One region of the Bacillus sp. CGMCC 1.16607 genome, then DNA from elsewhere that is predicted to be linked to it. Evidence: predicted binding sites of a transcription regulator. Region 1 holds the regulator's gene; each other region holds the start of a gene.
The links. The regulator LexA, encoded in region 1, represses DNA repair genes until DNA is damaged. The targets are predictions, from matches to a motif close to CGAACATATGTTCG.
Positions count from the first base shown of each region.

Region 1 (12,000 bases):
TTTTTCTTTAAGTAGCTCATCATATATCTCCGAGCAATGAAAAATCCTAGTGCTACACCAGCAACTAAGCATAGTATACCAACTAGAATATAATAACCCATAAAACACTTCCTCCTTCATGTTGTCTACCAAATACAGTCTAGCAAAACAAAAGCTATTATACAATATCTCGTACTAATTAAACAAATTTTCTTTCTTTAATCGGCTTTAGCCATCCATATCGCCCACACTCTGTATCAATGGCCAAGAACGATGGTTCACATTTTCTTAAAACTTCGAAAAAAATCGCTTCTGCTTCATAGCTACCATCTGCTGTGACCGTGACATACTTGTCACTGATTACTAAAGTGGCACCACTTGTTTTTCCAGGTAAAGCAACTTCATAAAATCCATTTTTAGCTGAGTAACCTTTTACTTTTGATAATTCTTGGTGGATCATTTGGTGAATTCTTAAAGCTGGTATAGGCTTTGTTATATAATTGATCTGTTTATTTATTATTAATTTTAATTTTCCGGAACTTTGTTCACTCTCTAAAAACAATTCAAAGAACATTCGCTCTCTACCAAAATAATGATTAGCAAATTCATCTTCAATCAAGTAAAGCTGATACACTCTCAACGTGATCACTCCTTGTGGACAAACTCCTTTCATCTATTATAAATAAACAATAGAAAAAGGTTTGTCTGAAGATGTTAAAAAGAATGACAACTTTTGTCGAAACTGTATATTTTGGATTGAAAATTTAAATTTTCATTAGACCTCAATCTCTACTGTTTCCAAATAATCATAAGTGTACTATTTACAACAACAGAAATGGCAAATGTAATCGCTATTTTCGATTGTCCAGTTGAAAATAATGCTGCGGTTGCAGATCCAAAAATAGCTAATTCGAGCAAGATTCGTAATGGATTAGATAATTGGTATGGCGCTTGGGGGGAAATAAACATTCCCCAAACGACTGCAACTAGTAGTGGAGTGCCAATTCCAAGCAAAGACTTTGTAATAAGAGTTTTCCCAGTGTGAAATCCCCAGTAACCGATAGCAAGTAAGCCACATAGCTCTAATATAAATCGCAAACCTAAATTAGCCCATTTTAGGACAATCATACTTTCTCACCTAACCTTCTTGTTTTAATTCCACATACAAAAGTTTGCAATATTTGCTTAAAACTTTCGTCTTTACTCAATTCTATATTGAATCCATTTTTCAATTCTAACGAAGCAAAACCATGAACAATACTCCTTAAACCCCTAACCATATGGAGTGCATCATCTTTCTGAAGATGAAACACTTCTAAAACTTTAAGTATTAATTGAACAATTTCATCAGCTGTTTGAATCATTTTAGAATCGGTAAATACGACTTTCGCCATTGTCGCCTCATAAAGGCCTGGATGATTTCTAACAAATTCAACATATGCGTTACCAATGGCATAAAGCGCTTCCTCCCCAGATTTACCTATTACACTTATTATTAAAGTTTCTTTTAATTTTCCAATGGCATAGCCTGCCAATTCCTTTTTTAAACCAGGGAGTCCATCCACATGGTTATATAATGAAGGTGTCTTAATTTGTAATGACTTTGCCAAGCTTGCAAGTGAAATTTGATCAAACCCATATTGATCTACCATATCACCAGCAGCCTGTAACACAGATAGTTTATCGAGACCTTTACGCACTATTTCCCCTTCTTTCTAAGTGTTTCTTTTGCTTTTATGATTGAACGAGACATCTCTTCTATTGGGTTTACTAACATATCACCATGTCCGACTGCTAATAAAGAAGGTTGCAAATTACGTAGTAATTCGGCACTTTTAATAGATAATTTAAAGTTCCATGTACCAAACGTCGGAAATGGAAATAATAGATTCATTTTTCCTGCAACAGCTATTCCACCTCGCGTTTGAAAAGCATCACCTGCGATTAATGCATTTGTACGAGTATCTAAAAAAGCCATATGTCCCGGTGTATGTCCTGGAGCCAAAACAGCCTGTAAAGATCCTACCACTTCTCTGTCTTGCACGAAAAAATCCGGTCTCGATTTCAATCCCTTAGGAGCACCACCTTTAATAGGCATTTGAGGTTCATCTGACTGTAAAGTTTTGTCTCCTTTTAAAAGCTTAGAGTCTCTTTCAGAAATATATATTTTTGCATTCGGTAATTTCTCCTTTAGTTTATCTAAAGAACCTAGATGATCATCATGTGCATGTGTTAAAACAATTCGAGTAACTGGCTTTCCAATTTGATCTGCTACTTTCAATATTCCTTTATGACTATATGGTAGTGCAGCATCAATTAAAGTTAATTCTGATTCTTCCTCAACAATGTAGCAATTTACTGGAAAAATATTTGTAAGAAATGTAATTTGATATAAAAATCCTTGCTTCTGAATACGCATGGAAAAATCCTCCTTAATAAACTAATCTAATTAGTATTATAACTAATAACATTAGTTTAGCAAGTGATTTTATTCGACATTATTATTTTTCAAAAAACTTGACATCAATACATTTAAAGTGTTATATTTTATATTCTTCATTAATTGACGTAACTTGAAACTGTAAAAGTAAATGAATTGGCATTCTACTATTGTTTTAAATGGACTTATTCACACTGGATCGGCTTCGGAGCCGTAAGGATGTTAGAGAGGTAGGGCTAGCATCGTTTAAGAAAACTTCAGGTGGAAACAGACCGCGGCAAATTTATTTTAACTATAAATAGATTATACTTTACTTGTGAAGTGGCAAGTTATATAGAAAAGCTGAAGCATTTCGATCACCCCCGATAAAGAAGACTAGTTGATTGGCGAGAGTAGCGAAACCAGAAACCTAGTCGCACTTCGAGGGGCTAGGCGCTGAAGCTGGACAATTTCAACAAAAGCGAACTAATCTAATGAAGTGACCGCATAAAGTTAGACATGTTATTTCTTTAGGCAGCTTGGAGGGCATGAACTCGGTATTGTACCGGGCTCATGCCTTTTAATTTTGCCTTAATTCGTTTGTGATTATAGTACTCTATATATTTTCCTAATTCTTGTTTAAAGTGTTCGACACTGTCAAAATTCCTTCAAATAAAGAAGCTCTGATTTCAGGATACCAAAGAAGTTTTCCATAACGGCATTTTCGTAACAGTTCCCTTTACGAGACATACTCTGCGTAATTACGCGTTTATTTAGGGCATGTTGATATTTTTTCATTTGATAATGCCAGCCTTGATCTAAATGGAAGAGAAGAATCTCATTCTCTTGTAATCGTTCAAAAGCTTGGTCTAACATGGTTTAGACAAGTGAATAAGTTGGTCTTGAGCCGAGCGTATATGTAATTATTTCACCATTATACAAATCTAAAATTGGAGATAAATATAGCTTTTCTCCAAACAATTTAAACTCTGTAATGTCCGTAACCCATTTCTCATTTGGTTTTTTAGACTTGAAATTACGATTAAGGATATTAGGGGCCACACCCAATTGAATACCTTGTATATTTATTTTGAAATGCATCTATCCCATGTTTACGAAACTTTGTGACCCAAACTTGTAACATTATGACTCCAACATTGTACTTTTGAGCTATGTCTCTCAACGATTCTACACCATTAATATAAGCTTCCACTGCGGCTAATTTTGTTTCTAAGGAATATTTCGTCATAAAAAACTGCACCTCCAATTGTTAGTTGTGTCTAACAATTAGGGTGCAGTTCATAATCTAGTTCGCTTTTTGCTTTAATTTTGTAATAAAGTTTTAACTCGCGTGATGACATTTTCAACTGAAAATCCGTATTCTTTCATAACAATCCCACCTGGAGCAGAGGCACCAAATTGATCGATGGCAAGAACATCTCCTTCATCACCAGTGTATTTATGCCATCCTAAAGATGCAGCCATTTCAATACCAAGTCGTTTTTTAACTATTTTCGGAAGAACGCTTTCCTTATATTCTTTAGATTGTTTATCAAAACGATCCCATGATGGCATACTCACGACAGCTACATCGATCCCTTCAGCTTGTAGTGCTTTTTGGGCTTCAACAGCTAAATTAACCTCAGAACCAGTAGCAAGTAATAATGCATCAGCCGTTTCCTTACTAGCAGGTGAAATCACATAAGCACCTTTGGATACCCCATCATAGGCATTTCTATCAGTATTGGGTAATGTTGGAAGATTCTGTCTCGTTAAAACTAAAGCTGTAGGTTTATCGGTTGATTCCATAGCAATCTTCCAAGCCGCAGCTGTTTCATTACCGTCAGCTGGACGAATGACAGATAAATTAGGCATTGCACGTAAAGCTGGTAACTGTTCAATCGGTTCATGTGTAGGGCCATCTTCACCTACTGCGATACTATCATGTGTAAATACATAGGTAACAGGTAAACCCATTAAAGCTGCCAATCGAATCGCAGGGCGCAAATAATCTGAAAACACAAAGAATGTTCCACCAAACACTTTTAATCCACCATGTAATGCCATACCATTTAACGCAGCACCCATTGCGAATTCACGAACACCAAACCAAATATTACGACCTTCGTATGTATTTGGTAAGAAATCATTTGACCCTTTAATAGTTGTATTGTTCGATCCAGCAAGGTCAGCCGAGCCGCCAAACAGAGAAGGTAAATTTTTTGCCATCCCATTTATTACCTCAGCAGATGAAGCACGACTTGCTAAGCTTTTCCCTTCTGTATAGACGGGAATATCTTTATCCCACCCTGCAGGTAGCTCTTGATTTAGGGCCATTTCAAGCTGTAAACCTAGTTCTGGGAATTTCTCTTTGTACTGTTCAAATAATTCATTCCACTCTTTTTCCTTGTTCTGACCATTTTCTACAACTTTCTCTTTAAAATAGTCATATACTTCTTGTGGAATATGGAAATCCTCTTCGAAGGTCCATTGATAAGCTTCTTTCGTTAATTTCAATTCATCTGCACCTAACGGCTTACCATGTACATCTGATTTTCCAGACATATTAGGGGAACCGTAGCCAATTACCGTTTTTACTTCGATCATTGTTGGACGATTTAAGTCCTGTTTCGCCTCTTCTAGCGCTTGCGCTATTTCTTCTAAATTATTTCCATCTTCTACTTTTATATATTGCCATCCATAGGATTTGAATCGGTCAGCAACACTTTCCGAGAATGACTGAGACAAATCCCCATCTAATGAAATATCATTTGAATCGTATAACACTACTAATCGACCAAGTTTAAGATGACCTGCTAGTGATGCCGCCTCTGCGGATACACCCTCCATTAAGTCACCATCTCCGCAAATACTATATGTATAATGATTAATTAATTCATAACTCTCTTTATTATATACAGCAGCAACATGACGCTCAGCCATTGCCATACCAACAGCCATCGCGATACCTTGGCCTAATGGCCCTGTAGTAGCTTCTACACCAGCAGTATGTCTAAATTCTGGATGCCCTGGAGTTTTACTTCCCCATTGACGGAAATTCTTTATATCATCCATTGATAAATCGTAACCAGATAAATGTAATAAACTATATAGCAGCATGGACCCATGACCTGCCGATAAAACAAAACGATCACGATTGAACCAATTTGGATTTTTTGGATTATGATTCATAAAACGAGTCCATAATGTATAAGCCATTGGAGCTGCACCCATCGGCATTCCCGGATGACCTGAATTCGCTTTTTCAATTGCATCAATCGATAAAGTACGTATGGAAGCTACGGAAAGAGCATCAATCTTTTCAAACATAAAATACATTCCCTTCAAAGTAGATTAACTATAGATTTTAATTTTCAATATTAATATTAATGTGTCCATACTATTAATACAACCAAACGAATACTTAAATAGCAAAAAAAGCCACTTTGTAAATATTTTGTCACAAAGATGGCTTAAGTATGTGTGAGTTGGATAAAAGACAAAACCGTGTACTACTAGTGCAAAGGAGTATTCGATTTTAACTTTTTAATTTTATCTGGTGTTACATCATCACCTTTAGGATCAATGATCTTTACACCTGTTAAAGTTTTTAGCATGGAAGAACGAAATTGTTCAAGATATTCCCTGCGAAGCCTTGACTGCTCCTTCGCTTCAAGTTCTGTTAACCCAGTTGTTTTCGCTTTTCTTGCCAATTCATTGATGCGATCAATCCGTTCATTCGGAAGCATACTCAACCCATCTTTCTTTCTAAATATCATAACAGTAACCATCATTAAAATTACTACATGATATTACTAAAAAAAAAGCTTTTTGACAAGGCAAACGATCTATCCTTCTATCGAGTCTATATAATCCTGATATCTTCTATGAACAGTGGCTTTAGAAACGTTATGGCCAAATCCTCTTAAAGTTGCCGCTATTTCAGTGAAAGTTAAATTATTTTTCCGTAATCGTACAATTTCTTCTATTGGCACTTCAATTTTTTCACGACCAGCATGCAATCCCTGGTTTTTCAAATTCCTCTTAGGTTCAAAGCCGTTTTGAACAGCTCGTTTCATTCCTCTTTTAATTTTCAAATTATGAATTTTCCGCTGATATTCTTCTACAATTCCAACAATTTGTAATACCATGGAATCTGCTTCTGATAGTTGCAATTCCCCTTGATGAGAAACCGAAAGTAATTTTACATTTTCTTTTCTAATACAATGTAATAAAGCGATCTTTGTATTTCCACGCCCAAGACGAGTTTCATCTTGTATCAGAAGTGCACCGATTGAATCTTCTTTTATTAATCGTAATACTTCTATTATTCCTTCCCTTTCAAGTTCATATCCGCTTGCTTGGTCTCTAATAATAGAAACAATTTCATAGCCTTGAATTTCTGCTAATTTAATTAATTCTTCCTCTTGTCTTTTAAGTGAAGTTTCTTGGGTTACTTTATTCGTACTAACTCTACAATAAATAATCGCTTTCATTTTTTATTCACCTATTGCACTGGCTATTTCATTAGTTGATCCACTTGGAAAATTCTTAATTGGTAAAACAACTTGTTCACCTGGGGTTAGCTTTCTTTCATCCAACTCATTATGAGTAAGCATCCAGTTGACAAATTGCTTATTTGACAATCCACTTACAGTTGAATAACGACCTGCAATGTCCCAAAGTGTATCACCATGGTTAATCGTAATGATCATATTCTGCTCTTCCTTTAAATCAGATTTAAAGCTTAAAAATAAAGCAGTAAAACAGCTTATACTAATTAATAAAATCGTGTATGTATGTTTTGTCCAAATTTGCTTCATAAACTAACACCTCTTATAGAATATATGTTCTTATTTTCCTCAAATCGATTATATTACGAACATTTGTTTGTTGTCAACACATTAACGAACTTATGTTTGTATTAATTGGTAATACATGCTATAATCGAACTAACAAATTGACATGAGGTGCGTTATTATGACAAAGTTATCCAAGCGCCAACAAGATATACTGGCCTTTATTAAAGATGAAGTTCGCGCAAAAGGTTATCCTCCGTCTGTACGAGAGATTGGAGAAGCAGTAGGTCTTGCTTCTAGTTCGACTGTACATGGACATTTAGCACGACTTGAATCAAAGGGTTTAATAAGAAGAGACCCGACTAAACCGAGAGCAATCGAAATACTGGATTTAGAAACCTCTACTATACCTATGCAAAATGTCATCACAGTCCCTGTGATTGGAAAAGTAACAGCAGGACTTCCTATTACCGCGATTGAAAATGTCGAGGAATATTTTCCACTTCCAGCAAGTTTTGCACCAGCTGACGAAAATGTTTTTATGTTGGAAATTATGGGAGATAGCATGATAGAAGCAGGAATATTAGATGGGGACTATGTAGTTGTTAGACAGCAACCAACTGCCAACAATGGAGATATCGTTGTTGCTATGACCGATGAAGATGAAGCTACAGTCAAGAGGTTTTTTAAAGAAAAAGACTATTTCCGCCTACAACCTGAAAATTCGTCTTTAGAACCTATCCTACTTCAAAACGTCTCCATATTAGGTAAAGTAGTTGGCGTATTCAGAAATGTTCACTAGTAGAATTTAATCATAATTAAGGTGATTAAGATGATACGACTTTATTACAATCAATACAAAAAGTTTTTCTGGCTAATTTTATTTTTCCTTTTTTCTAGCGGCACCTTCAGCAATATGGTGAATGGAACTATATTTGAGGTTATCTTAAACGGCGCCTTAAGTCTGCTATCATTATTCATATTTATCTATCTCTTATTTACAACAAATGCAAATAATAAAGAATAAGAGAGTAAGTTAAATCTGTGATGTTTTATCAATTGATAAAGACCAGATTCTGAAATTAACATATCAGAATCCGGTCTTTATTTTTTAATACATATTCATATATTGATCGCGTTCCCATTGGTGAACGGTCGTTCTAAAAATATCCCACTCAATTTCTTTCGCTTCAACAAAGTGTTCAAGAATATGTTGACCTAGTGCGGAAGTAATTACCTCGTCTGCTTTCATTTTTGTTAAAGCTTCTGCTAATGTTGCAGGCAAATCAGTAATACCTGATTCTGCACGTTCTTCAGGAGTCATTACATAAATATTTCTATCCACAGGTGCTGGAGGTGTTAATTTGTTTTTAATTCCATCTAATCCTGCTTTTAAAAGAACCGCCATAGCAAGATATGGATTCGCTGCTGGATCTACACTTCGAACCTCAACCCGCGTACTCATTCCGCGTGATGCTGGAATACGAATTAATGGAGAACGGTTTTGTGCAGACCACGCTACATAACATGGTGCCTCATAACCTGGTACTAAACGCTTATATGAGTTAACTGTCGGATTTGTAACTGCTGTAAAGTTTTGCGCATGAGTTAAAATACCTGCGATAAATTGTTTTGCTGTTTCACTCATTTGTAAATCTGCGCTAGGGTCATAGAAAGCATTTTCTCCATTATTAAAAAGAGAAAGGTTGCAGTGCATTCCAGAACCTGCTACTCCATATAACGGTTTTGGCATAAAGGTTGCATGTAATCCGTGTTTTCGTGCAATTGTTTTAACAACTAATTTAAATGTTTGGATGTCGTCACAAGCTTTTAATGCATCAGCATATTTAAAATCGATTTCATGCTGACCAGGTGCTACTTCATGGTGAGAAGCTTCGACTTCAAAACCCATTTCTTCTAGTTCTAATACGATGTCACGACGGCAATTTTCGCCAAGGTCTGTTGGCGCTAAATCAAAATAGCCTCCATTATCATTCAATTCTAGGGTTGGTTCACCCTTTTCATCTAATTTAAATAGAAAGAACTCTGGCTCAGGTCCTAGGTTGAAATCCGTAAAGCCTAGATCATTCATTTCCTTTAAAATGCGTTTTAAATTGTTTCTTGGGTCTCCACCAAAAGGAGTCCCATCTGCATTGTGAATATCACAGATTAAACGTGCTACTTTTCCTTTTTCTGCAGTCCACGGGAAAACTACCCAAGTGTCGAGATCAGGGAATAAATACATGTCTGACTCTTCAATGCGTACGAAACCTTCAATTGAAGATCCGTCGAACATCATTTTGTTGTCTAACGCTTTATCTAATTGACTAATTGGTATTTCTACGTTTTTGATTGTTCCTAGAATATCAGTAAATTGTAAACGTACAAATTTAACATTACTTTCCCCTGCTAATCGCTTAATGTCTTCTCTTGTAAACTTCGCCATGTAGATTCCTCCTAAAATTAATGAAAAAATCGACCCATCTCACCCTTTCGAGGTGATGACTGGTTAAAACGTCCTGCTTGCATGAGTTCTTTACGTAAGATTTTCCGCAATTCCTCATTAGAAAGTTCTCTTTTTACTTTTTCTACTTCTTTCTTCACTTCTTGTGATAATTCATGGTGCTCCTGAACGGCAAATAGTTTTTTAATCCCCGCCATATTTACACCTTGATCAATTAGATCTTTTATTTCAAGGAGTTTATCAATATCATTTAAACAAAAAAGTCGTCTATTCCCATCTGTTCTTGCAGGAGATATTAACTTATGTTCTTCATAATATCGGATTTGTCTTGCCGTTAAATCGGTTAATTGCATTACAGTCCCGATTGGAAACAATGGCATCGAACGACGGATTTCCTTTTCGCTCATGACTAATCTCCTTTAGATTTTTATATTATTAGTATATGTCATGTTATAAAAAGTGTCAATATGATGTTAGGTTTTCTAACATGGAAATTTTTTAAGACATTTCAAATCTCAAAAAAATGAAAAAAGACAACTATTATAGTTGTCTTTTTTCATGTATGGTTATTAACCCATTTTCAATTAATCGATCTAACGCAATACAAATAGCCATTTTAACGTGAGAATAGGTTAATCCTCCTTGGACATACGCTACATAAGGAGGTCTTGTCGGACCATCAGCAGTCAATTCAATGCTGGCACCTTGTATAAATGTCCCAGCTGCCATGATCACATCATCCTCATATCCAGGCATATAGCTCGGATAAGGAGTGACATGAGAATTTATTGGAGAAGCAAATTGAATTGCTTGGCAAAATGCGACCATTTTATCTCGATCATCAAATTGTACGGATTGAATCAGATCTGTTCGCTTTGCATTCCATTTTGGATGTGAGTTCATACCTAATTTTTCAAGAATCGCTGCAGTGAATACAGCTCCTTTCAATGCCTGACCTACAACGTGAGGGGCAAGGAAGAAGCCTTGGTACATTTCTTGAAGACTATATAGAGATGCGCCTGCTTCCGCTCCGATACCAGGTGATGTCATCCGATAGGAACATGCTTCGACCCATTCTTTCTTTCCGACAATGTAGCCTCCTGTTTTAGCGATTCCACCCCCTGGGTTTTTTATAAGAGATCCTGCTATTAAATCTGCACCTACATGACAAGGCTCTAAATCCTCAACAAATTCCCCGTAGCAATTATCAACAAACACGATCATTTCAGGCTTGATTTCTTTGACAAAAGCTATCATTTCTTTTATTTCCTCGATGGTAAAAGAAGGCCTTGTTGCATACCCTTTCGATCGCTGAATACCGATCATTTTCGTGTTCGGCTTTATTTTTTTTGCCACTTCATTAAAATCTACTCCGCCTTTATCAGTGAGCTCAACACTTTGATACGAAATATTGTATTCCTTCAATGAGCCGACACCCGTTCCACGAATACCTACTATTTCTTCAAGCGTATCATAGGGCTTACCTGTAATATACAATAGCTCATCTCCAGGTCTTAACACCCCAAATAAAGCAATACTGATTGCATGTGTCCCAGAAATGATTTGTGGTCTAACTAAACCAGCTTCTCCACCAAAAACCTCTGCATATATTTTTTCTAACGTATCTCGTCCATTGTCATCATAGCCATAACCGGTTGTAGGGATGAAATGTGAATCGCTTACTTTATGATTTTGAAAACTTTTTAATACTCGAAATTGATTAGCGTCAATTCTTTTATCAATTTCATGATGAATGGATTGAATTTGTTTTTCAATGTCTGTTACAAGAGGCTGAAGTAGCCCTCCATTTTTTAAATGTTGAAACATGCTGTAACTCCAATCTAAACTTTATATTTTAATAATTGTCCACTAATTTGATGATCCACTAAGGCAAATCCTTTACATTTATATGTATCTAGGTCCTCATCATAAGATAGTTCCCTAAGAATGGATTCATTCTTTAAATGAGCAAGTAATTTACCTTCAGTCGAAGGTACATTCACAAAGTATGGCTCCATCATTCCAATCACTACCTCTTCAATCTTTCGCTTTAATTTAGCTATATCTTCTTGATTGAAGGCGCTGATTAAAATGGACTCTGTTTCTGCTGATGCAACAAAATCCGAATGCTGAAGATCTCTCTTATTATATACTGTTAACTGAGGAATTTGTTGTATTTTCAGTTCTTCTAGTAGTTTATGTACAGTTTGTTCTTGGCCATAGTAATCTTGATTTGACGAATCAACAACATGAAGTAATAAATCAGCTTCCTTGACTTCTTCTAAAGTCGAGCGAAAGGCTGCCACTAGAGTAGTAGGAAGGTCTTGAATAAATCCAAC
Region 1 is NZ_JBHUJX010000008.1:727,380-739,379, reverse strand. It holds gene ACFSO7_RS06575 (YneF family protein) at 1-101, opposite strand, end outside; gene sirA (sporulation inhibitor of replication protein SirA) at 179-619, opposite strand; gene ACFSO7_RS06565 (YrdB family protein) at 769-1,107, opposite strand; gene ACFSO7_RS06560 (TetR/AcrR family transcriptional regulator) at 1,104-1,679, opposite strand; gene ACFSO7_RS06555 (MBL fold metallo-hydrolase) at 1,679-2,398, opposite strand; partial or broken gene ACFSO7_RS06550 (IS3 family transposase) at 2,929-3,460, opposite strand; gene ACFSO7_RS06545 (helix-turn-helix domain-containing protein) at 3,450-3,647, opposite strand; gene tkt (transketolase) at 3,722-5,728, opposite strand; gene ACFSO7_RS06535 (DUF896 domain-containing protein) at 5,914-6,147, opposite strand; gene ACFSO7_RS06530 (YneB family resolvase-like protein) at 6,247-6,894, opposite strand; gene yneA (cell division suppressor protein YneA) at 6,898-7,221, opposite strand; gene lexA (transcriptional repressor LexA) at 7,379-7,999, shown strand; gene glnA (type I glutamate--ammonia ligase) at 8,309-9,643, opposite strand; gene ACFSO7_RS06510 (MerR family transcriptional regulator) at 9,661-10,068, opposite strand; gene ACFSO7_RS06505 (methionine gamma-lyase family protein) at 10,202-11,488, opposite strand; gene hflX (GTPase HflX) at 11,503-12,000, opposite strand, start outside.

Region 2 (12,000 bases), on a different contig from region 1:
AACACCTTTGAAATTAGCAGTAGAATAGAGACTAGCAAATTGCTAGTCTTTCAGTCATGGATATGTTTTACTTTTTTTATATAGAAGGGAGGTGTAAATGATGGATGTCCAACATGCATTAGAGGGATATATACACGCAACAAATACACATGACTTTACGAATGTGGCAAAATACGTCTCACCAGATGCGATTTATTGGTTTAAAGAAAAGGAATACTCTACTTTTGATGAGATAGAGGGTTATTTTAATAATACTTGGAATCTGATTAAGGATGAAAAGTACAGTATTTCAAAAGTTAATTGGATCGCGATTGATCAAAACCTTGCCACTTGCCTTTATACCTATCATTGGGAAGGCTATTACAATGGAAATCTTGTAAGTGGATCAGGAAATGCAACAAATATTTTTAGTAAAATGGACAATGAATGGAAATTAATTCATGAACATTTAAGTCCATCAGCTTAGAAATTCGCACCCACCCCTTAGCCTCGGGTAAAACGGGGCTAATTTGGGTTAGATAACCAACCTCATAAGAAAAATATTTCCGCATTGTTTAAAACTCTTTCCCCATTATTAAAAATTCATTATTTATAGAAAAATTTCAATAAAGGAATAAGTGTATGCCTAAAAAAGCCATCTCTATTTTCACTAAAAATCTCATGTTCTCAGTCGTCATTATTATTTTTTCATCAGTCAGTTTTTTCACAACGAGTTTAAATATTCAAAAAAAAATTCTTAAAGAAAATTTAGTTAATCAAGCGATTGAAATTGGAAATACGTGGATTAAACTAATGGATTTAGAAGAAATCAAAAATGGTCAGATTGATTATCGCCTAGAATCGCCAATGAATCAAAAATTAATTCAACAGCTGACACTCCTGTCAGACACCAATAAAAATATTGGTCAAGCCTATTTCTTTAAAGCAGAAATTATAGATGGAAATAAAACTATTGCGATGGCTAATCCAGAGAATATATTAGATGCAGGAATAAAAATGGGAGAGGAATATGAGCAGCCTAAAGAGTGGCTAAAGGCGGCAAAAATATTACTTAAGACAAAACAAGTGGCACATACTGGAGTTTATACAGACGCATTTGGTTCTTGGATTACGACCTTACATCCTATTCTTAATGATAATGGAAAAGTAATGGCGATTTTTGCCATCGACATGAGTGCCAGTATTCTAGAAAAAGGACAAAGTGAACTGATTGTATCTTTATTTATTTTTTTATTTATTTTACTAACTGTTACGATTTCCATCCAATACATTGGGTTAAGAAAAATCTTTGTTCCCCTTTCACAATTACTAAAAGGAATCAAACAAGTCAGCACTGGAAATTTTGAAGTTGAAATACCGAATAATCATATAGGTGAATTAAAGGAACTTACGGAAAATTTTAATGTCATGGCAAGAGAAATTAAGCGCCTTTTTGCTACATTGAATATCACCGCAACGATATTTAATGAGAAAATTTCCTTCGTAAAGGGGGCTAATGAGGTTATAGAAATTCGTACAGGTGGAACAATTAGCGAAGCTTTGGACGTCGTTCAACATATTAAAGAAAAAACGTTGTTAATTGAAAAGATACAAAGTACGGATAAAATGAATGCGATTAGTCAATTAGGGGCAGTTTTAGCACATGAAATTATGAATCCGTTAACAACGATTAAAGGCTATTTGCAATATTTTCTTGTGTTAGACCCAGACGATAAGAAAAGAGAAGCTATTGATCTAATGTTGCAGGAAATTAAGACCATTGAATATAAAATAGGAGAGTTTATTGATTTTTCAAAGCCTAACCATTACTCCATACAAACATTCCGTGTAAGTGAGGTAGTTAAAACGGTCCTCGGATTAGTTCAATTTCATTCTATTTCCAACATTCATGTAAATGTAGAAATAGAGGATTCATTAACTTTCTCCGGAAGTAAAACGGATATTAAGCAAGTATTACTAAATATTCTACAAAATTCAGTGGAAGCAATGGAGAAGGGTGGAATTTTGACAGTACGTGCCTATGAACAAAGTTCTAATTTAGTTTTTGAAATCATTGATTCAGGAATAGGAATGACTGAAGAAGAAATAAGCAGACTGGGTACGCTCTTCTACTCAACAAAAGTGAAAGGTACAGGAATGGGTATCGTAACGGTCTATCATATCATAGGAAAAATGAGAGGAACGATACAAATAAACAGCACGAAAGGAAAAGGAACTCATATCACCATAATATTGCCTATATCACAATAACGCCAATGACTATCTTACAACTCATATGCCGAAAAATGACTGTCATTTAAGCTGTTCTTAACTGTACACCATATTGTAAGAATGAATTTATTATGTTTAAATAGGGATGAGTAGCTAATTATACATAATTAATTTATAAATACAGGAGGTAATAATGACGCCGATCGTATCAGATAGTTATAAAGAAAAAAGAAAACAAGAAATTCTTGAAAGTGCTCTTATTTGTTTTGCAAAAAAAGGTTTTGAAACATCCACTGTAGATGATATTGTTGCTCAGTCCGGAATTAGTAAAGGAGCTATCTACAATTACTTTAAAAGCAAAGAAGAAATTTATTTAGAATTAATGAGTCAAAAAACAGAAAATAACTTTAATGAAATTAAAAAAGCGATTGATGAATACAAGACTACTTCTGAAAAACTTGATTACTTGTTTTCCATTTATGACACAACATTTCCCTATAATGAAGCGGATTTAGGTGAAATTGTTGTAAGTTTCGAATTTAAGCTACATTCTTCTAGAAATAAAGAGGTAAATGATATCTTAACGAAACGCCGACACACATATTTTTTGGGACTACTAACCGAAATTATTCGCCAAGGTCAACAAAATGGTGAACTGATAAAGGAAAATAAACCAGAAGTTTTTGCAGACCTTTTTTGGACGATGATGGATGGTCTTTTAGCTCAAACCGTCTATGAAGATTATCCATATCATGAAGTGTTAAAGGAAATGCAAGTCATGTTTTATAACAGAATAAAGCTGTAACCATGAAAAAGGCAGATGAATTTGCCTTTTTTCTTTTTGTTTTAAATACTAATTAAAATATTCAAAAAAATGAAATATTCTGCGGAAATATCTTGAAGAAAATTGGCTGCTATGTTTTAATTATATAAACTAAATAGTCGTTTTATTTTTAGGAGGAGAAACTATGACAGAAAATCAGTATTGGATGTTCAAAGAATTAACTGAGGTCGCTGGTGTTGTTGGGGATGAAAAGCAGGCGAGACAGGTCATGGAAAAATATATTGAACCATACGCCGATGAAATAACCTACGATAACCTTGGCAGTCTTATTGCTGTAAAAACAGGGAATGAATCAGGTCCAAAAGTCATGATCACCTCCCATCTCGATGAAGTGGGATTTTTAGTATCTGATATTACGGAGGATGGATTTTTAAAGTTTATGCCTTTAGGTGGTTGGTGGTCGCAAGTTATGTTGGCACAACGGGTCAATATTGTGACTGAAAACGGTGAAATTACTGGTGTAATAGGTTCTAAACCTCCACATATTCTGTCAGATGCAGAAAGAAATAAAGTAGTAGAGATAAAGGATATGTTCATTGATATTGGTGCTACATCCAAGGCTGAGGCTCTAGAGTTCGGTGTTCAACTAGGTGATACGATTGCCCCTATTTGTCCTTTCACCGTCATGAAAAACCCTAAACATCTAATGGCTAAAGCTTGGGACAACCGATTAGGTTGTGCGATTGTGATCGAAGTTTTGAAAAGGCTTAAAGGTCAGTCACATGAAAATATCGTTTACGGTGTTGGAGCAGTACAAGAAGAGGTAGGTCTTAGAGGGGCAAAAACGGCAGCACACCTTATCAATCCAGACATTTCGATTGCGATAGATGTGGGTGTAGCAGGAGATGTTCCAGGAGTTCAAGCGTATCAAGCAAGAGGGAAGATTGGTCATGGACCACAAATTGTATTATTTGATAAAACGATGGTTCCTCACAAGGAATTAAGGAATCTCGTGATTGAAACAGCTAAGGAATTAAACATTCCATACCAGTTTGATGCGATGTCAGGTGGAGGAACAGACGCAGGAAGTACACATTTAAGTGGAAATGGTGTTCCGTCCTTAGCAATATTAATTCCAACCAGATATATTCATAGTCATGCTTCGATCATCCATGAAGATGATTTTGAGCATACTGTTCAATTGTTCGTAGAGTTAGTAAAGAAATTAGATCAAACGGCTCTTCATAGTTTAAGAAGATAATATTTTAATTAGTAGAATCTCTTTGGAAATTTTCCATTCATACATAAACCTCTGCAACTAAGTTGGCAGAGGTATTTTTATAAAAATTTGAAGAGTTATCATGTGACTAATTGGTCTATTTGTATTATGATAAAATTACAAATTTTCAAAATGAGGAGGGGTTTTAAGTGATTGAAGAATTTATAACGATAAGGGGATTAAATATTTTTACGAAAAAAATGGGAGAAGGCACCCCATTAGTGTTTTTACATGGTGGTCCAGGTGGAGAACATCGTTTTTTCTTGCCCCATTTAGAAGGATTAGCAAATCAATTTCAATTAGTATTTTATGATCAAAGGGGCTGCGGACAATCCGAGGAGCCTCAAGATAAAAAAAGTTATACGATCTCTGAGGAAGTAGAAACACTGGAAGAACTTCGTCAAAAGTTAGAGATTAAAAAACTAAATCTAGTAGGTGAATCGTGGGGAAGCATGCTTGCTTTAGCCTATGCCTCTAGATATCCAAAGCATGTGAACCGACTATTTCTTACAGCGGCCGTCGGAGCAACAACAAGTGGATATTTAGGCTTTGGGGAGAAATTAAATAATAAATTATCTCCAGAAGATAAGACGAGCTTTGATAGTGTGGTAGAAAGATATAAAAAAGGAGAAGCTGAGGTGTCTGAAATTTTCAAAATTTTAGACCGATATTATGTTCACTCTCCAGAAACCTTAGAACGTAAAACGAAAACAAAGAGTAATGCGGAAGTGAATCAAGTACTTGGTCAGGACATTATCGAAAACTATAATCAATTGATTATTTTAGATAATTTACGTGAGATTCCGATCTTAATTGCTCAAGGGGAGTCAGATATCATTACTCCGGACGATTTGAATGAATTAATTGTGAAATATCTTCCACATGTACAAATAAAAGTGCTTTCAGAATGTGGACATTGGACAGCGGTTGAAAAGCCAGATGTCTTGCAATCTATGATCATAGACTACTTTGGAGAGTGAAAAAATGAACAGTCAAATAAGAAAACTAACTAGTGAAGAAATTTCTGATTTTGTATCGATTGTGATTAATGCGTATCCAGGTGTTATGCAAAATACGCCTGAATTCAAAGAGCGATTTACAAATAATCTTGTACAAACTCAAGAGAATGAAGATTCTATCAAATTCTTTGGGCTTTTCCGCGAAGGAAAACTATTGGGTGGGATGAGAATTCATTACTATCAATTGAACTTGTATTCTAGAATGATTGAAGCAGGCGGAGTAGGTCTTGTGGCCGTTGACCTTTTGCATAAAAAAGAAAAGGTAGCAAAGGAGCTCATTTCCTTTTTTATCAGCCATTTTCAGGAAAGAGGTGCATCCGTCGCGATGCTATATCCTTTCAATCCCGGCTTTTATAAAAAAATGGGCTTTGGTCATGGGACAAAGATGAACCAATATCAAGTAGCTCCATTAAGTTTTCCAAGCACTAGCACAAAAGAAGGAATTGTTTTCTTAGATGAATCCCATAAAGATTTGATTAGAAATTGCTTTAATCGCTATGCAGAGAACACTCATGGCGGTCTGCTTAAAACAAACTATGAATTGGAATCGATGTTCAAAAACCCTGCGTTTAAATTTGTAGGATATATGAATAACGGGGAGTTAGAGGGTTATCTCATGTTCTCCTTTAAAAGTGAAGATCCATCTAATTTCTTAACGAATAATATTGTCGTTAAAGAATTGGTTTACAATACGCCAACAGCTTTCTCGAAAATCAACACATTTTTACATAGCCAAGCAGATCAAATACATCGAGTAATTCTTAATACACAGGACAATTCTCTTGAATTTCTCCTAAGTGACCCAACGAATGGAAGTAAGCATTTAATCCCAAGCGTTTATCACGAGACAAACACTTCGGGTACGGGAATCATGTACAAAATTATTGATATGAATCTCTTCTTGAGCCAATTGACGTTTAAAATTGACACGAATCAAACGTTTTCATTCAAAATGAACGTTATTGACACACTTGTGTCCAATCAGCCTGAAACAATTGGAATTCGTGTGGAGAATGGGGCGTTCCAAGTAACTGAACAGAAAAACTATGATTTTGACATTGAATTAGATATTGCAGATTGTTCGTCACTTTTTATGGGTTCTGTTGAGACTCTCACTCTCTATCAATATGGTAAGTTGAAAATAAGTGACCCAGCTTATCTTGAATCCTTGAGACAGTTTTTCGGTTCTTGCAAGCAGCCGATCTGTTTGACGGGGTTTTAGAACGAGATTATTTAAATCTTATTTTTAAGAAACTTTTGAAGGATATTCGATTGTTTTAAAAGGGGAATGTCCTTCATAGTGCATATTAAAGACATTTTGATTGCTAATTTAGAAGGATTTGTCCTTCATATCGATTAGTAAAAACTATAAGAGGGAAATCAGCAATTTAGAACTTAAATATAGAAAGGGATGGCATAAGATGATTCAAATAAAAAGATTATCAGAATGTACGCTAGAAGAAGGGGTTAAAGCATGGAATGTCGGTTTTGAGGGATATTATTTCGACGCGACTACCTCAGTTGAAAATTTTGTGAATCGATTAGTGAGTGAAGGATTGTCACCAACCTTATCTCTTGTCGCTTTTAAAGACAGTCAACCAATTGGAATCGTTAAGAACGGGGTTCGAACATTCAATGATGTGAAGCTGGGATGGAATGGCGGCACGGGTGTTGCAACAGACTATCGAAAACAAGGCATTGGAAAGATGCTTATGGAAGCGACTCTATCAATTTTGAAAGAAGAGGGCGTAACCTTAGCATCTCTAGAAGCAATTGCTGACAATCAAAAGGCAATCGCTTTATACGAAAATATGGGTTATGAAGTGGTTGATCAGCTAGAGCACTTAGAATTGAAAGGTGCTCTGTCAAAAGCTCCTTTCGAAGAATCATTTGAAAACTATTCTATTGAAAAAGTATTGCCGCAGCAGATTGGATCTCTCGCTTTATACAAAGGATTGAATCCATGGCAAACACAATGGCAAAGCGCAAAAGACAGTGAAGCAGTAGTGGTTAAAGATAAGGATGGTGAGGTTGTCGGCTATGCCTATTATCGCAAGTCGATTGATTCGACAGGTAAGCATGTTGGAACCGTCTTATTTCAATGTGAAGCTTCTCAAGAACATCCTGATTCTTTAACAATAACGCACTTCCTGTTGAATCATGTTTTTGGATCATTTACTGATGACATTCGACGTGTTATTCCGAATTTGCCATTAAAGAGAAGTCAATTAACTCATAATGTTCTAACAAAAATTGGTTTCACTCCAATTGCAAAACAAGTTTATATGCTAAAAAATTTATAGAATAAAATGTGGATGTGTAATAGATGTCAAACGGAAAATGGAATTTAGATAATTTATATCAAGGTTATAGTGACTCCGAAGAATTACAACATTTTGTAAGGGATTTACATAATGACATTGAAAAACAGATTAATAGATTAATGAATAAAGAAGAGAAAGCAAATAAATCCTTGTTTTTTTTCTATTTGAACACCATGGAGGACTTAAAAAAGAGATTAGAGGAGTTAGTTGAGTTTACTCTTTGCCTAGTTTCTCAAAATACAAAAGATGAAAAGGCACAACAATTAGATGCAAGGGCAAGCGAAATTTCCACCAGACATTCTTTCATGGAAATGCTCTTTCAAAACTTTTTAATAGAAATACATGATGTAGATTTTTTGGAACTAGAAAAAGAATTAAATGATGATCGAATTTCCCTTTACTTACATCATTTACGCGAAAATGCGAAAGATCGATTGCCAGTTGAAATGGAAAATTTAATATCAGAGTTAGCTATTGATGGATATAAAGGGTGGGCTGAATTATACCAATTATCTATTAGCAATCTTAGATTTCAATTTCAAGAGGAACAATTAACTCTTGGAGAGCTTTCAAAATATAGTAAGGACAATAATCGTATTATTAGGGAAGAAGTCCATCATACACGACAAAATACGCTTCGTGAAAATGAGGAAACTTTTGCGGCGATCCTTAATCATTTTGCTGGATTTAGGATGAAAGTATATAAACAAAGAGGCTGGGATTCAGTACTAAAGGAGCCTCTAATTTTAAATAAGATTTCACAACACACTTTAAATACAATGTGGGATACGATTAAATCGAATAATCATATTTTTCATTCCTATTTTAAACATAAAGCAAAATTACTTGGCATAGACAAGCTTAGTTATTTCGATCTATTCGTCCCTATTGATCAAAAGAATGACGGTCAAAAGCAATACAGCTTGGAAGAGGGAATTCAATTCATTTTAGAAAAAACGAAAAAACAATTTCCGATCTTTTCGAAGTTTGTTGAGAAATCCTATCAAAATCAATGGATTGATTCTGAAATTAGAGTGGATAAGCAACTAGGAGGATTTGCAGCTGCCTTCCCAGTGAGTAGGGAGTCAAGGGTGTTTCTTAATTATTATGGAAGCTTTAATGATGTAGCGGTTTTAGCACATGAATTAGGGCATACCTTCCATGGGACTGTATTGTTCGACCAACCATCGCTATTACAAAAATACCCTATGAGTCTAGCTGAAACAGCCTCTACTCTTTCAGAGTTAATCATTACAGATTCAGAAAATGTTAGTTCAAAAGAAGAAGAACTTGAAGTCTTAGAGGAGCAAATTAATGCGGCTGTACTATACCTTCTATATGTTCAATTTCACTTCTTTTTCGAAATCGAATTTTATCGTCTGAAAGCGGAAGGATTGAATCCAACAGCAGCGGAATTAACGAAAATGGTTGTTGAAAAACAGAGAGAAGTGTTTGGTGACCAATTAGAGCATTATCAAGATTATTTTTGGATTGTCACGCCGCATTTCTATTATGTGGAAGAGCCTTTTTATAATTTTGTATATACGTTTGGCTTCCTATTTAGTAATGGGCTATATGAACAATCAAAATCGTATGGGGACGATTTTGAAAGTAAATATATTGAACTTTTGAAAGATACTGGTATACTTTCTGTTGAAGAGTTATCCATGAAGCATTTTGACATCGATTTAACGAAACCTGACTTCTGGCAGCAAGCGATTAATCGAATCGAATCGAATATTCAAAGATACATGGAGTTGACCGAATCATAATCATTTATTGGATGAATCCACTGGTGATTTAAGAAAGGTACCCAAAATGAATCTACGATTTAAATCCCCAGTGTTAGGCTTTTTTGTATTGTACGTGATTTTAATTGTCTCATTGATTTTTTTTGCTCTCTCCTATCAAGGAAATAAATCAGAAAGTATAACAGAGGTAAAGGAAAAAAAGAGTGAGGTTTCAACTACTTTTCAAAAGGAATTAGACTCCTATGAAGAGAAAAAGCTAGAAAAAGAGAAAGAACGTGAAGGAAAATGGAGACCTTCAAAACGGTTTATGATCATTGCCATTTCTGCCGCCTCCGTTCTTGATGTAGTCATTATTATTCTTTGGGCGAGACACGAAAACAAAAAAAGAGAAAACAAACCATCAACAAAGAAAACATGGACTGATAAAAAATGGTTTTGGAATATTGTTGCATTCGGCATTGTCCAGCCCAAAAATAATCGGATTGTTATGAACTGGAAAAATTTTATTATATTTATCATCTGTATGTATCTATTAAAAACGATCTTGTTTAAAAACATTTAGAAACAATGTGAAAGATTGCCAGTCGAATTTCCCTTCGGCTGGATTTTTTTTGTGGAAAATAAGTCTTTTATAAAAAAAAACGAATATCCGTTCGCATATTATTGGTTAGTTTTGGATACTTTGTGGTAGAATGATGATAGTGAATAATATATTACGAGCGGTGCCATAAAAATCTATATTTTTCAGATTGGCTAATCTTACATTCAACGGAAAAAGTACCGCCACTCTCGATTTCGAACAGGAGGCTGTTTTTTTGAAAGATCAGTTTGAACTTGTCTCAAAGTATTCGCCTCAAGGTGACCAGCCCTCAGCGATTAAAGAAATTGTGAAGGGTATTAATGAGGGGAAACGTCATCAAACCTTGCTAGGGGCTACAGGAACAGGGAAAACCTTTACTGTTTCCAATGTCATTAAAGAAACAAACAAACCAACTTTGATCATCGCACATAATAAAACACTTGCTGGTCAGTTATACAGTGAGTTTAAAGAGTTTTTTCCTAACAATGCTGTCGAATATTTCGTCAGTTACTACGACTATTTTCAGCCTGAAGCCTATATCCCACAGACCGATACTTTTATTGAAAAGGATTCAAGTATTAATGATGAAATTGACAAGCTTCGTCACTCTGCTACCTCTTCTTTACTTGAGCGAAGAGATGTCATCGTCATTGCCAGTGTTTCTTGTATTTACGGTTTAGGGTCGCCAGAAGAATATCGTGAAATGGTTCTTTCACTACGAACAGAAATGGAGATTGAACGGAATCAACTTCTGCATCGCTTGGTGGATATCCAATATGAGCGTAATGATATTGATTTTAAACGGGGGACGTTTCGGGTACGTGGGGATGTCGTGGAAATATTTCCTGTATCTCGAGATGAACAGTGTATTCGTGTCGAATTTTTTGGCGATGAAATCGATCGAATTCGTGAAGTAAACGCACTAACCGGTGAAATTCTCGGTGAGCGTGAACATGTCGCTATTTTCCCGGCATCCCACTTCGTCACACGTGAAGAAAAGCTGAGAATTGCAATTGAGAATATCGAAAAAGAGCTTGAGGTCCGTTTAGCGGAGCTTCATGAAAAAGGAAAGCTTCTTGAGGCACAAAGGCTCCAACAACGAACGAATTATGATTTAGAAATGATGCGGGAGATGGGTTTTTGTTCTGGAATTGAGAACTATTCCCGCCATTTAACGCTCCGTCCGGAAGGGTCAACCCCGTATACACTGCTTGACTTTTTTCCAAAGGATTCCTTGATTGTTGTAGATGAGTCACATGTAACATTGCCACAGATTCGGGGAATGTACAATGGAGACCAGGCACGTAAAGGAGTGCTTGTAGAGCATGGATTCCGTCTGCCGTCCGCATTGGATAATCGTCCGCTCATGTTTAATGAATTTGAAGAACATGTTAATCAAATCCTGTATGTTTCGGCAACACCAGGGCCGTATGAGATGGAGCATTCACCTGAAATGATTCAGCAAATTATTCGTCCAACAGGATTGCTTGATCCTAAGATTGATGTGCGACCAATTCAAGGACAAATTGATGATTTAATTGGGGAGATTCATGACCGAATCGCTAAAAAAGAACGTATTTTAGTAACTACTTTGACGAAAAAGATGTCAGAAGACTTAACTGATTACTTGAAGGAAATTGGTATTAAGGTGCAATACCTTCATTCTGAAGTAAAGACGCTTGAGCGGATTGAAATTATACGTGATTTACGTTTAGGAAAGTATGATGTGCTCATAGGGATTAACCTTCTTCGTGAAGGACTCGATATCCCTGAAGTTTCACTTGTGGCGATATTAGATGCTGACAAGGAAGGATTCTTGCGTTCAGAGCGATCTTTAATTCAAACCATTGGCCGTGCAGCTCGTAACGCCAATGGTCATGTCATTATGTATGCAGATAAAATGACAAACTCAATGGAAGTGGCGATCAGCGAGACGAAACGCCGTCGAGCGATCCAAGAAGAGTACAATGAAAAACATGGCATTACCCCACAAACGATTCAAAAGGGAATTCGTGATGTCATTAGAGCAACCCATGCGGCCGAAGAACAGGA
Region 2 is NZ_JBHUJX010000018.1:374,151-386,150, reverse strand. It holds gene ACFSO7_RS12065 (response regulator transcription factor) at 1-28, shown strand, start outside; gene ACFSO7_RS12060 (YybH family protein) at 101-466, shown strand; gene ACFSO7_RS12055 (ATP-binding protein) at 622-2,250, shown strand; gene ACFSO7_RS12050 (TetR/AcrR family transcriptional regulator) at 2,405-3,016, shown strand; gene ACFSO7_RS12045 (M42 family metallopeptidase) at 3,180-4,256, shown strand; gene ACFSO7_RS12040 (alpha/beta fold hydrolase) at 4,424-5,254, shown strand; gene ACFSO7_RS12035 (GNAT family N-acetyltransferase) at 5,259-6,515, shown strand; gene ACFSO7_RS12030 (GNAT family N-acetyltransferase) at 6,715-7,596, shown strand; gene ACFSO7_RS12025 (gluzincin family metallopeptidase) at 7,620-9,389, shown strand; gene ACFSO7_RS12020 (hypothetical protein) at 9,436-9,930, shown strand; gene uvrB (excinuclease ABC subunit UvrB) at 10,184-12,000, shown strand, end outside.
Region 2: uvrB (excinuclease ABC subunit UvrB) is a predicted target of LexA. The motif match lies at 10,011-10,024, and genes of this name have one in related genera.

Region 3 (5,765 bases), 720 kb from region 1:
TTCTTTAACTCACTTTCTGAATAGTTAGTTGAACAAATGTTAGCCTTTTCGATTCTAGAGTCAAAAACCTTGTACAAAATATCTGATGCCCAAGTTTCAAAACCACTTTCATTCGCTTTTAGATACTCAGAACCAATATCATCAATGGCTAATAAGTCTAGACTTTCTAGATGATCATATATTTGACTTTCAGGAATACCCGAACCACTGTAAGAGTTTCTAAATAAATCTAATAAATGTGTGCTTTTAATAAATAAAGCATTATGCCCCTTGTCTCGCACTGCTTTTACAATTGCAAAAGATAGATGACTTTTTCCAAGTCCAGGAGTTCCACTAAACACCATAGATTTAGTACCATCGAATTCTTTAGTAAAACTAATAGCCAATTGTTTAGCCTTAATTTGCATCTCATGTTTGGGTAGGTAAGATCTAACTGTTGCATTTTGAATATCACTTGTTACTTTTTCCGTGTTCAAAATAAAATTTCGAAGTTTGTCATTCTCCAAATCTTCTAATTTGGGTAGATTAAGAGAGTGAATAAGTTCGCGTTCAATACATGTTTTACATGCTCCTGTAACTCCTCTGGATGTTTCATAAATTTTAAAAACGTGTCCGCATGAAGTACATGTTTTCTCTCCAACTTCTTTGATAGGAAAAAGTGTTATGTTTCTAATGGATTGCATACACTAACCTCCTAGAAACTATCTTTTGAAGGATCATAGCGAGTGTTATTAGTCTGCTTCGCTCTAGAAACATCCTGGTCAATTTCTTCAACGGTAAGTAAAGACCTGTTTTCCCATTTACGCAGAATGCCTTCAACATAATTACCTTGGCGCTTATTAGCATGGCAAGCTATGCTTAAAGCTTTAAGAATTATATCTTTTGGTCTAGGGAATTTGGAATCATCTAACCACAACAACAACGATTCTTTGGAATGGATATTGCTAAACCCAAATCCATTGTCATCCCAAAATTGAATGATTTCTGCAACTTCTTCTTTTTCTTTTTCTTTTTCTTGTTGTTCTTCTTTTTCTTCTTCTTTTTCTTCTTCTTGTCCACCTATCGAGGACGTATCGTCAAAACATTGATTTAATAACGTTTCACATTTCTTCCCATCATCATCCGTTTTTTCTTCACGTATCGTATACGAATCGTATAATTTTTTTATATCTACTTTTTCGATACGCTCTCCAACGAATTGAATAAGCGAAATATCCTTGACCATTTTCAACTCAGATTTGACACAATCCAAAACTGGTTTTCCACCTTTATTAAAGTTGTATTTACCCCAATTTTTTATTGCTATTTCTCTTGTATCAGGGTTGTAGAGTACTAGTTTATGATGTTTAACAAAACGATCCATCAATGCGTTAATGCTTTCGATTGTGTAGCCTAAATCGAATGACATCTGCTTTTTAGTAATTTGATAAATGCCTATTTGAGTAGTATTTTTATTCGTTAGTAGATAAAGGAAAAAGTACTTGTCTTCGGGTGTCATTTCTTCAACGACTTTTGGATCGTCCCAGAAATCTGTGTGTACCATTCTAAACTTTGCCATTTCATTTCTCCCCTCTTGGTATTTCACAAATTGCATAACTGTCTTCAATCCGAATAAGTGTGTAATTAGGATAACTTTTCAAGTATTCTAGAACGGATTCTAATTGATTAACTGGATCTAAAATTCGCTCTGGCAATAATACCTTTGATTGATTAGTAATCATCATGGGTTAAGATTAAGCTCCTATAAAAATGTAAATCTCTTGGACATGTATTCTTCTCAAGTCCTGTTTAATGTTTTCAGCCATTATCTTGCATTCAGACACGCTCAATGCAGGAATAAGCTCCGTATGAACGGTATAAAAATCTCCATCAATTTTTATAGAAAAATCCACTTCAAAAAGCATAGCTTGTCCACCTTTTGAATATTATTTATTAACCAATTAATTTTGGGATTTCTCTTTTTATGGCAAAGACTTTTGCAGCTACTGACTTTTGCGAACGGTTTAATCTGTTTGCTAAGTGACTGACACTAAAAATAGGAAAATGATTTTCTAGGTAGAACTCTTCCTCATGACTCCAAGATCCTGTTTTTACATTTTCTGTTCTTTCAACTGTAACTTGTTGCAAAACTTTCATAGTTTCATCACATACTAAATGAGAAGCTAGAGACTGCATCTTGATTCCAACAGAACACACCGTATAACAATATGTGTGTGCTCCACCTTGGTTTACCCGATATTCACATTTCGAACACTCAGTATCTAGTAATTTACATATTTCCAACCGTGTTTTCCGCTTCTCCTCGCGGTTCATTTGCTTCCCTCCTTTGGAATGGATTGGTGCGCACCGTAAAAACTAGGAGTGGAATGCGAACAGGTGTATATAGAAATCGCCTTCCTAGTTTTTACGGCAAGTCCAACCACTTGCCGCCAATCAAAAAAATTGGTATATTTAATTCAAGGACATATTCACTATATGAAGCAGTTAGTGTGACGGCACTGGCTGCTTTTTCCTTTGCCTTCTTTCTCTGTCTGATCTAGTATGTATCGTTGAGCTTTCAAATCTGCACATAGCAACTTCACTTCTCTTGCGGTCATTAGTCGACTTGCATACAAAATGTAGCTCTTCAATTTCATCCCTCCTATATAGCTTGTCCACTACCGAAAGGCTAGCTTAGCCCGCCTTTTCGTTTTCCTTTATTGCTGATTCAGTTTCTTTTGCTTTCTGTTTTCGAGCAATGACAAGTCTTCTGGCATCTTCTATAAAGCAAGATAGGAATTTGGCTGTTTGTTCTTTGGTTAGTTGAACTTTCATGAGTCATTCCCCCTTTAGGAAATGTATATGTTGATAGAAAAAGTAGTATGGTAAGAATATAAATCTAGCTTTTATACCTTTTTGCTCTTAAGCTAATTTGCCATGACAGAAATAATTCTTTCATCGAAATCTTATGTTCCTTACAAATGGCAGCCACTAAATTAACCATGGAAGCTGCCGCATCCAAAACTTCCAGCAAAGACTTAGTTAAGTCTTGACGTTCATTATTTGTATAAGCTTTCACTGGCTTTGACCAACATATATTTTCAAGTGCATCCAAAGCCTCATCCGATTCTTTTTTTACAAGATGAACTAAGCTCGAAGGGTGACGATCTATGTATTCCCCATCGAAATAGGGGATACTTACTAACCCTGTTGTTTCCGTCCATGTTTCAAAGTAAAATTTTGGATCATCAATTTGCTGTGTTACAGTTGACAAAGCTTCTTTTGGTAGAGTTCTTTTTCCAGTTTCGAATTTTGCAACAGATGCGCGAGAATATCCTATAGACTCGCTTAAATCTTGTTGCGTAATCCCCTTTCGTTTTCTAGCCGCAGCCATTGTTTCACTAAATGCCAACTTTCTCTCCCCTTTTTAAAAAATTTGTAACATTTCCCATATATCTTTGTTACTCCGTTGGCTTTACACTTAAGTAGAATGATTTAAGATGTGAAAGTTTTTCCAAATCAACTAGGTTAATGCCTAAACCATATTGATCAGATTTCAAACCTCTATCTTCCAAATCATTTTCATCATGCCAATAGTCATACCTTTTAAAATTAAAACTATCGCAAAATTTGTATTTGCTTAAAAATAGGACATAAATGCTAGAATATTTTTTTCCTTCTTCAATTGAGTAGGCGACAATCGTAGCTTCAGTTCTTTTCTCCAAGATTTTGGAGACAGAATCTTGGACAATCCCATTCCCTATGGTTTGAAGTGGTTCCAGATTGTCAGCTAAGTGATATTGCATTACGACACAACCTTTCAAAGTTAATGAGTGCTTTTAAATTTTTGCTAGCTTTTCACCCTGCGTTCCACTTCGGAACATTATTATTAAAAAAAATTTGATCTACTGTTGTTTTTAATGCATCTGCGATTTTTTTTGCAACCCCCATCGACGGTTCCTTGCGACCTGCTTCGATATTTGTATAGTAAGCTCGACTAATACCTGACAGTTCAGCAACTTGTTCTTGAGTAAATTTCAGTTCTTTTCTTCTACTAATTAAATCAGTGCGTGATGTCACTACTTTCACCTCTTTAAGTTCCGTTTAGGAACATTCTTTACAGTCTTATAATAGTTCCTAAACGGAACTTTGTCAACATGTTTTGTTCCTATTTTTTACGTTTCTTTAAGGAACAAAAAAGTTTAAAATTGATATAGAATGTTCCGGTGGTGATACAATGTCTGTTTTTGCTAAGAGGTTTAAAAAATTACGTGAGGATTTAGGTCTAACTCAAGAACAAATTGCTGAAAAACTAGGTGTAACTAGACCTACTATTGCTGGATATGAATCTGAAGAAAAAAATAGAGTACCTAGAAAAGAAACACTTAACATGATAGCTAATACATTCGGAGTATCGACTGACTGGCTCTTGGGAAACACTAACAACCCTAATCTACAAAATAATGACAAAGAATTCCAGGACTTTATCAACGATCCAGATCTTCAGCGTTGGTATAAGGAGTTACCTAAGTCAGAAGAAGAGGATCTTCGCAAACTCAAAAAAATGTGGGAGATTATTAAGTCTGAGGAGAAGTAGTCTCATATAGAATTAAACGAGCACCTAAAACAAATATTTTTTGCTTTGGGTGCTTTTGTTTTATTAAAAATTTTAAATTTCTAGGAAATGTCCACAATTTGGACATTTTCTTTTTATTGCCATATCGAACACATGTTTGTATAATGTTCATGAGGTGAAATATTTTGACATATTATTACACTCCATTGGAGGATTTTATTAAAAATTTGTACCACCGTTCATCTATATTTGTGCCATCTGACATATGTATGATGAAAATAGCTGGAAAATTAAATTTACCAGTCCATTACTACGACGAAAAGAGCGAAGCCAATTTTTATAAAGATAAATATCGAATGTTTCTCGATAATCGATTAAGTCCACCTGAACAATGGGAAGACTTCGGGCATGAGTTGTGTCATGTACTACGTCATTATGGAGATCAATCTAATATGGAGTTGTTATTTTATAGATTGCAAGAGGGTCAAGCGGATAACTTTATGTACCATTTTTGTGTACCCACTTTTATGCTATTAGACTATCATATTGCCAATTTTATGAATGTTAATGATGGAACTGCTTTTGTATCTAAAACTTTCAATGTAACTGAAAAGTTTGCAAAAGAAAGACTCATTCGATTTCAAAAACAAATTCAGCAATCCAAATTTGATGGAGAGCACAGAAAAATGCTGGAAGCACTATACCCAAAGGCAAAACCTTATTCTGAAGAAACAAATGCTATTTTAAAAAAACTATACACCAATTTAGATAAGAAAGGACTGGTAGTATAATGCCCCAACAACGAGTATATTATGATCTAGTCAATGATGAAATGGTGCCTTATTGGTATGTGCTTACTTTTCAAACAGGTGAACTTGATTGGAATAAACCAATCTTTTATTTCGAGGTTTACTCTCCGTTTGAATTTATAGGACGAGATGATTTTGACGATTCCATAATTAGTACAACTATTCTACTGTCAGATCTAGTGGTTCAATCGAACACCCCTAGTCAAATTGGTATTAACCTTACATCATTGAAGAAACGACTTTCTATATATAATGTGGATTGTGATTTGGTAAGACAATTTGTATTAACAATGCCCGATGTTGAGGAAATTTTAAGTTTGATACCAAATAAAAGAACAATGAAATTTGTTTTAGGCGCAAATTGATCAGCAAACTTGTCCTTCTACTTGCATAGATTGAAT
Region 3 is NZ_JBHUJX010000008.1:7,936-13,700, reverse strand. It holds gene ACFSO7_RS02790 (ATP-binding protein) at 1-683, opposite strand, end outside; gene ACFSO7_RS02785 (DnaD domain-containing protein) at 695-1,558, opposite strand; gene ACFSO7_RS02780 (hypothetical protein) at 1,560-1,724, opposite strand; gene ACFSO7_RS02775 (hypothetical protein) at 1,734-1,904, opposite strand; gene ACFSO7_RS02770 (hypothetical protein) at 1,933-2,313, opposite strand; gene ACFSO7_RS02765 (hypothetical protein) at 2,674-2,814, opposite strand; gene ACFSO7_RS02760 (helix-turn-helix domain-containing protein) at 2,879-3,391, opposite strand; gene ACFSO7_RS02755 (hypothetical protein) at 3,441-3,785, opposite strand; gene ACFSO7_RS02750 (helix-turn-helix transcriptional regulator) at 3,838-4,059, opposite strand; gene ACFSO7_RS02745 (helix-turn-helix domain-containing protein) at 4,217-4,576, shown strand; gene ACFSO7_RS02740 (ImmA/IrrE family metallo-endopeptidase) at 4,741-5,346, shown strand; gene ACFSO7_RS02735 (hypothetical protein) at 5,346-5,729, shown strand.
Region 3: ACFSO7_RS02740 (ImmA/IrrE family metallo-endopeptidase) is a predicted target of LexA. The motif match lies at 4,702-4,715, and genes of this name have one in related genera.